2 linked regions of the Thermobifida alba genome follow. The protein of the gene in region 1 binds, or shares a complex with, the protein of each later gene. Links are inferred from orthologs where the notes say so. Each region holds a gene or a part of one and is shown on either strand. Other genes may lie near its edges. The genes, in order: uvrA and mfd.

Region 1 (3,698 bases):
AGTGTGCTGAAGGCCCGCAGCGACGCCAGGAAGCTGAAGGCCCGCACCGACAGCATCGCGCCCGGCGAGTGACGTGGCGCGGATTTCCTGGAAGCGCAAAAATCGAACAGGCGTACCCATAGAATGGGGTCCCGGTCGGAATGCGGCCGGGACCCCACTGGTTACCGTGGGCAGAGCCCCCGGCAGCGGTGCCGCCGCGCGGGGAGGCAGCCGTCGCTCCACCGCACTCCGCCGGGCGGCGCGGCGCCATCGGAACTCCTGCGGCGCACACCGCCGCGGTACGACGCACACCCCTCGACGAGGAAGGACGGAGCGCACCGGTGCCCGGGGCGACCCGGGGGCCGCGCGCGAAGAGACATGGCCGATCGTCTGGTGATCCGCGGGGCCCGCGAGCACAACCTCAAGAACGTCTCCCTGGACCTGCCCCGTGACGCGATGATCGTGTTCACCGGACTGTCCGGTTCGGGCAAGTCCTCGCTGGCCTTCGACACGGTCTTCGCCGAGGGGCAGCGCCGCTACGTGGAGTCGCTGTCGGCCTACGCCCGCCAGTTCCTCGGCCAGATGGACAAGCCCGACGTCGACTTCATCGAGGGCCTGTCCCCGGCGGTGTCCATCGACCAGAAGTCCACCAGCCGCAACCCGCGCTCCACGGTCGGCACCATCACCGAGGTGTACGACTACCTGAGGCTGCTGTGGGCGCGGGTCGGCAGGCCGCACTGCCCCCGCTGCGGACGCGAGATCGCCCGGCAGACCCCGCAGCAGATCGTGGACCGGGTGATGGAACTGGACGAGGGCACCCGCTTCCAGGTGCTGGCGCCCGTGGTGCGCGGACGCAAGGGGGAGTACTCCGAGCTGTTCCAGAGCCTGCAGGCCAAGGGCTTCACCCGGGCGCGGGTGGACGGCGAACTGGTGCGGCTGGACGAGGCTCCCGAACTCAAGCGGTACGAGACGCACGACATCGCCGTCGTCGTCGACCGGCTCAGCGTGAAGGCCTCGGCGGCCAAGCGGCTCACCGACTCGGTGGAGACCGCGCTGCAGTTGGCGGGCGGCACCATCCTGCTGGAGTTCGTGGACCTGCCCGCCGACGACCCCGGGCGGGAGCGGGTCTACTCCGAGCACCTGTACTGCCCCTACGACGACCTGTCCTTCGAGGAGTTGGAGCCGCGGTCCTTCTCCTTCAACTCGCCCTACGGCGCCTGCCCCGAGTGCACCGGGCTGGGCACCCGCCTGGAGGTCGACCCCGACCTGGTGGTGCCCGACCCAGAGCGGACCCTCGCCGAGGGCGCCATCGCGCCGTGGAGCGGCGGCAGCCCCAGCGAGTACTTCATCCGGCTCATGCAGGCCCTGGGCGAGGCGATGGGCTTCGACCTGGACACCCCGTGGGAGAAGCTGCCGAGGAAGGCGCGCCGGGCCCTGCTCACCGGCTACGACACCCAGGTGCACGTCAGCTACCGCAACCGCTACGGGCGGCAGCGCTCCTACTACACCGACTTCGAGGGCGTGCTCAACTGGGTGCGCCGCCGCCACAGCGAGAGCGACAGCGACTTCGTGCGCGAGCGGCTCGAAGGCTACATGCGGGTGGTGCCCTGCCCCGCCTGCCAGGGCAGCCGGCTCAAGCCGGAGGTGCTGGCGGTGACCGTCGGCGGACGCTCCATCGCCGAGGTCAGCGCGATGCCGTTGAGCGAGTGCGCGGACTTCCTCGCCTCACTGGAGCTGTCCGAACGGGACCGGGCCATCGCCGCCCAGGTGCTCAAGGAGATCAACGCCCGGCTCGGCTTCCTGCTGGACGTGGGCCTGGACTACCTCAGCCTCGGCCGTGCCTCCGCGACGCTGTCCGGCGGTGAGGCACAGCGCATCCGGCTGGCCACCCAGATCGGGTCGGGCCTGGTCGGGGTGCTCTACGTGCTGGACGAGCCGTCCATCGGGCTGCACCAGCGCGACAACTTCCGGCTGTTGGAGACCCTGCAGCGGCTGCGGGACATCGGCAACACCCTGATCGTCGTGGAGCACGACGAGGACACCATCCGCTCCGCGGACTGGGTGGTCGACATCGGCCCCGGGGCGGGCGAGCACGGCGGCCGGGTCGTGGTCTCCGGACCGGTCCAGAAGCTGCTGGACAGCCCCGAGTCGATCACCGGCCAGTACCTGTCGGGACGGCGGGCCATCGAGGTGCCCGCGAAGCGGCGGCCCCGCGACCCCAAACGGCAGCTCGTGGTCAGGGGCGCGCGCGAGAACAACCTGCGCGACCTGGACGTCGCCTTCCCGCTGGGCGTGTTCACCGCCGTCACCGGGGTGTCCGGGTCCGGCAAGTCCACGCTGGTCAACGAGATCCTGTACAAGGCGCTGGCCAAGGAGCTGCACGGGGCGCGCGACGTGCCCGGGCGGCACACCCGGATCAACGGCGTGCACCAGGTCGACAAGGTCGTGCACGTCGACCAGAGCCCCATCGGACGCACCCCGCGCTCCAACCCGGCCACCTACACCGGCGTGTTCGACCACATCCGCAAACTGTTCGCGCAGACCACCGAGGCGAAGGTGCGCGGATACCAGCCCGGCCGGTTCTCCTTCAACGTCAAGGGCGGCCGCTGCGAGGCGTGCGCGGGCGACGGAACCATCAAGATCGAGATGCAGTTCCTCCCGGACGTCTACGTGCCCTGCGAGGTCTGCCACGGCGCCCGGTACAACCGGGAGACCCTCGACGTGCACTACAAGGGCAAGAGCATCGCCGACGTGCTGGACATGCCGATCGAGGAGGCGTTGGAGTTCTTCGAGCCGATCAACGCCATCCGCCGCCACATGCAGACCCTCAACGACGTCGGACTGGGCTACGTGCGGCTGGGGCAGCCCGCCACGACCCTGTCGGGGGGCGAGGCCCAGCGGGTGAAGCTCGCCACCGAACTGCAGCGCCGCTCCACCGGACGCACCGTCTACATCCTGGACGAGCCCACCACGGGCCTGCACTTCGCCGACATCGAGAAGCTGCTGCACGTGCTGGGGCGGCTGGTGGACGCGGGCAACACCGTCATCGTCATCGAGCACAACCTCGACGTCATCAAGACCGCCGACCACCTCATCGACATGGGGCCCGAGGGGGGAGCGCGCGGCGGCACGGTGGTGGCGACCGGCACGCCCGAGGAGATCGCCGAGCATCCGCAGAGCCACACCGGGCAGTTCCTCCGCAAGATCCTCAACTAGGACGGTTCCCGGCCCACCGGGGCGGCCGGCCGTGGCCACTGTGGGCCACATCGGCGGGACGGGGCGGACGGAGGCTGCCCCCGACGGCAGCCCCTCCGTAGGATCGGCAGCGGACGAATGCACAGCGGAATCCCGCGCAGCGCCCCGGCCCGCGCTCCGGGGCGCTGCGCGGTGTCCGCACCGACCCCGGAGGCCTCCCCCATGACCCACCCCCCGCCGTGGGACCCCCGAACGACCGTGACGCGCGGCCCCGGGCAGTGGCCGGTGCCACCGCCCCAGCCGGGCGGCACGTTCCCAGCGCCCGTTCCGCCTCCCGGGGCGGGACCGTACCGTCCGGCCTCGTGGGGCCAGCGGGCCCTGGCCCGCCTGCTCGACTCCTTGTTCGTGAGCATCCCGCTGGGCACGGTCCTGTTCTTCGCCTGGCTGTTCTGGCTCTTCTTCGCGGTGCTGGCGGGCCGGACCCTGGAGGGGGCGGACACCGGCGCCATGATCTTCGCCAGCGT
Region 2 (4,463 bases), 2.2 Mb from region 1 along the record:
TCCCGTCCCGGTGGGCCTCGGTGACCGTCAGCTCCGCCAGCGGCGCGCCCTCGGGGTCGGCCAGCACCACCTCGCGGGCGTCGGCCGGCGCGTCGGGAGCGGTCAGCACGACCGGCACCGGCCACGGCGCCCTCGCCGGGGGCGGCCCCGGCCGGTCCAGCCGGTCCGCCTCCTCGCGCGTCATGAACCCCGGCAGCGGACAGACCCCGGCCAGCAGCAGCTCCAGGTGGGCCAGCCCCTGCGGCCCCGGAGTGAGGACGGCGCGTCCTCCGGTCGGGTGGGTCATCGCGGCTCCCTCGTCGAACGGACTTCCCGCCCAAGAGTAGGGGCGGCGCGGGCCCGCCGGGGGCTCGCCCCGGGCCCCGGGGGCGGCGGCAGGCCCGGGATTTCCCGCGGGTCCCGGGAACACCGCGGCCGTCCGCGACGTTTCCCCCTGGGTGGGCCTCTCCGGCGTCCGCCGTCGACCCCGTCCACAGGTCCGCCGATTTCTGATGCGGCCGCCGCGGCGCCCCGCGTAGGCTGTATCGGGGAACACCGACTCCGCCTCCGTCCCGCGCCCGCTGCTCGGCGGGTGTCCGCCGTCACACGCCCCACCTGGTGATATGAGCCTCAATGGACTTCTCTCCGTCGTCACCGGCGACCCGGCCCTGAACCGCGCGATCGAGACCGCCCGCAGCGGCCACGATCCCCACCTCGACCTCGTCGCACCTCCGGCGGTGCGCCCCCTCGTCGTGGCCGGACTCGCCGCCGACGCCCCCGTGGGCGCGCAGCGCCCCGTCCTGGCCGTCACCGCCACGGAGCGCGAGGCCGCCGACCTCAGCAGCGCCCTGGGGTCGCTGCTGCCCGCCGATTCGGTGGCCCTGTTCCCCGCGTGGGAGACCCTGCCGCACGAACGCCTGTCCCCCCGCTCCGACACCGTGGGCCAGCGCCTGGCGGTCCTGCGCCGTCTGGCCCACCCCGATCCCTCCGACCCGCTCACCGCCCCGCTGCGGGTGGTGGTCGCCCCCGTGCGCGCCGTCCTGCAGCCGCTGGTGGCCGGTCTCGGCGACCTCAAGCCGGTACGGGTGCGCGCGGGCGACTCCGTGGAACTGGACGAGGTCGTCCAGGCCCTGGTCGACGCCGGCTACGCGCGCGTCGACCTGGTGGAGAAGCGCGGCGACATCGCGGTGCGCGGCGGCATCCTCGACGTGTTCCCGCCCACCGAGGAGCACCCGCTGCGCCTGGAGTTCTGGGGCGACTCCGTGGAGGAGATCCGCTACTTCCAGGTCGCCGACCAGCGTTCCATCAGCAAGCCCGGCCACGTCGGCGGCACCGCCGAGGCGGGCCTGTTCGCGCCGCCCTGCCGGGAGCTGCTGCTCACCGACACCGTGCGGGAACGCGCCCGCGCCCTGGCCGCCGAGCACCCGGCGCTCGCCGAGGTCCTGAACAAGATCGCCGACGGTGTGGCGGTGGAGGGCATGGAGGCGTTCGCCCCGGCGCTCTGCGACCGCATGGAGCTGCTGCTCGACCTGCTGCCCGAGGGCACCCACATCGTGGGCTGCGACCCCGAACGCATCCGCACCCGCGCCGAGGAGCTGGTCGCCACCAGCCAGGAGTTCCTCGACGCGTCCTGGATCAACGCGGCCTCCGGCGGTGAGGCCCCCATCGACCTGGGCGGCTCCGCCTACCAGTCGATCGCCGAACTGCGGTCGCGCGCCCACGAACTTGGACTGCCGTGGTGGACCGTCACCCCCTTCGACCCGGGCGCCCCCGCCGACGCCGAGGAGGACGACTCCGTCCTGCTCGGTGCGGCGGCCGCGGACGCCTACCGGGGCGACACCGAACGCGCGATCGCCGACGTCAAGTCCTGGCTGCACGAGGGGTGGCGGGTGGTGCTGCTCACCCCCGGCCAGGGACCGGCCGAACGGCTGGCGTCCATGCTGCGCGACGCGGGCCTGGGCACGCAGCTGCGCGAGTCCTTGCCCGAGCCGCCCGACCCCGCCGTGGCGACGGTCACCACCGGGCTGATCGAGCACGGGTTCGTGTGGCGGTCGGTGCGCACGGTGGTGCTCACCGAGACCGACCTGGTCGGGCAGCGCTCCTCCACCCGGGACATGCGGCGGATGCCGAGCCGCCGCCGCGGCGTCGACCCGCTCCAGCTCAAACCGGGCGACTACGTGGTGCACGAGCAGCACGGCATCGGCCGCTACATCGAACTGGTCAGCCGCAGCGTCCAGGGCGCCACCCGCGAGTACCTGGTCATCGAGTACGCGCCGTCCAAGCGCGGCCAGCCCGGCGACCGCCTGTTCGTGCCCACCGACCAGCTCGACGAGGTCACCCGCTACGTCGGCGGCGACTCCCCCACCCTGTCGAAGATGGGCGGCGCCGAGTGGACCAAGGCCAAGAACCGGGCGCGCAAGGTCGTCCGCGAGATCGCCGGCGACCTGATCCGGCTGTACTCGGCGCGCCAGGCCTCCCCGGGCCACGCGTTCTCCCCGGACACCCCCTGGCAGCGGGAGCTGGAGGACGCCTTCCCCTACGTGGAGACGCCCGACCAGCTCGCCGCGATCGAGGAGGTCAAGCGCGACATGGAGAAGCCGGTACCGATGGACCGGCTGATCTGCGGCGACGTCGGCTACGGCAAGACCGAGGTCGCGGTGCGCGCGGCGTTCAAGGCGGTGCAGGACGGCAAGCAGGTGGCGGTGCTGGTGCCCACCACCCTGCTGGTCCAGCAGCACCTGTCCACGTTCACCGAGCGCTACGCCTCCTTCCCGGTGACGGTCCGCCCGATGTCGCGGTTCCAGACCGACGCCGAGATCGAGCAGACCCGCGAGGGCATGCGCACCGGCGAGGTCGACGTGGTCATCGGCACGCACCGGCTGCTCTCCCCGGAGACCCGGTTCAAGAACCTGGGCCTGGTGATCATCGACGAGGAGCAGCGCTTCGGCGTCGAGCACAAGGAGTCCCTGAAGCGGCTGCGCACCCAGGTGGACGTGCTGGCCATGTCGGCCACCCCGATCCCGCGCACCCTGGAGATGGGGTTGACCGGCATCCGCGAGATGACCACGATCCTCACCCCGCCCGAGGAGCGGCACCCGGTCCTCACCTTCGTCGGCCCCTACGACGAGAAGCAGATCGCCGCCGCCATCCGGCGGGAGCTGATGCGTGAGGGCCAGGTGTTCTTCGTGCACAACCGGGTCGCCTCGATCGACCGGGTCGCCGCCACGGTGAGCCGCCTGGTGCCCGAGGCGCGGGTGGCCTACGCCCACGGCCAGATGAACGAGAACCAGCTCGAACGGGTGATGGTCGACTTCTGGGAGAAGAACTTCGACGTCCTGGTGTCCACCACGATCGTGGAGTCCGGGCTGGACGTGCCCAACGCCAACACCCTGATCGTGGACCGCGCCGACACCTACGGCCTGTCCCAGCTGCACCAGTTGCGCGGCCGGGTGGGCCGCGGCCGGGAGCGCGCCTACGCCTACTTCCTGTACCCGCCGGACAAGCCGCTCACCGAGACCGCGCACGAGCGGCTGGCCACGGTCGCCCAGCACACCGAGACCGGCGCGGGCATGTACGTGGCGATGAAGGACCTGGAGATCCGCGGCGCGGGCAACATCCTGGGCACCGAGCAGTCCGGCAGCATCGCGGGCGTCGGCTTCGACCTGTACGTGCGCATGGTCGGCGAGGCGGTGCGCGAGCTGAAAGGCGGCCAGGAGGCGGCCGAGGAGGTCGAGACCAAGGTCGAGCTGCCCATCGACGCCCGCATCCCGCACGACTACGTGCCGGGGGAGCGGCTGCGGCTGGAGGCCTACCGCAGGATCGCCGAGGTCGCGGGGGAGGACGACATCGCCGCGGTGCGGGAGGAGCTCCTCGACCGCTACGGCGAGCTGCCGCAGCCGGTGGACAACCTGCTGGCGGTGGCGCGGTTCCGGGTGCTGGCCCGCAGCGCCGGGCTGACCGACGTGGTCCTGCAGGGCAGCCAGATCCGGTTCGCCCCGGTGGAGCTGCGCGAGTCGCAGCAGCTGCGGCTGCGGCGGCTCTACCCCAAGGCGGTGTTGAAGAACACCACCCGCACCCTGCTGGTCCCGGTGCCCAAGGCCGGCGGGATCAGCGGCAAGCAGTTGCGCGACCGGGAGCTGCTGAAGTGGTGCGCCGAGCTGGTGGAGGCGGTCTTCGAGCCGGGGCGCCGGCCGCGTCCGCGGGAGTGACCGCCCCCGGCCACCGACTTCCCATTTCTACCGTCGGTCCGCCTCCCTACACTCGTCCCGACAGTTCGGACGCGGCGTCGCGGACGGGAACGTTCCACGCCGCACCAAGGTGAGGACGACCGATGGAAATCCTGTGGACGGTCCTGGAGTTCCTGGGGGCGATTCTGGGGGGTGTCGCGTTCCTGGCGGCCCTCTTCGCCGCTCTCGTCGTCGCGGCTCTCCTCGGCCTGCTCTTCGTGCTGACGAGGGGGACGGTACGGCGCGGCCGCCGGAGCG

The links.
Region 2: the proteins of uvrA (region 1) and mfd are in contact, whole or in part, in a crystal structure (PDB 4DFC), measured with the Escherichia coli proteins. The link is inferred for Thermobifida alba from one-to-one orthologs.

What each region holds. Positions count from the first base shown.
Region 1 is NZ_CP051627.1:2,257,718-2,261,415, reverse strand. What follows is about bases 1-3,395. They hold uvrA (excinuclease ABC subunit UvrA), read left to right. Parts: upstream 1-357; coding sequence 358-3,195; downstream 3,196-3,395. Other genes in these bases: FOF52_RS09990 (RDD family protein), read left to right, coding at 3,313-3,395; FOF52_RS10000 (TerC family protein), read left to right, coding at 1-72. Outside these bases: more of FOF52_RS09990, read left to right, coding at 3,396-3,698. UniProt on the Escherichia coli protein: The UvrABC repair system catalyzes the recognition and processing of DNA lesions. UvrA is an ATPase and a DNA-binding protein. A damage recognition complex composed of 2 UvrA and 2 UvrB subunits scans DNA for abnormalities.
Region 2 is NZ_CP051627.1:4,467,236-4,471,698, reverse strand. The notes cover bases 228-4,387. They hold mfd (transcription-repair coupling factor), read left to right. Parts: upstream 228-602; coding sequence 603-4,187; downstream 4,188-4,387. Other genes in these bases: FOF52_RS20000 (hypothetical protein), read left to right, coding at 4,310-4,387; cysC (adenylyl-sulfate kinase), read right to left, coding at 228-286. Outside these bases: more of cysC, read right to left, coding at 1-227; more of FOF52_RS20000, read left to right, coding at 4,388-4,463. UniProt on the Escherichia coli protein: Couples transcription and DNA repair by recognizing RNA polymerase (RNAP) stalled at DNA lesions. Mediates ATP-dependent release of RNAP and its truncated transcript from the DNA, and recruitment of nucleotide excision repair machinery to the damaged site.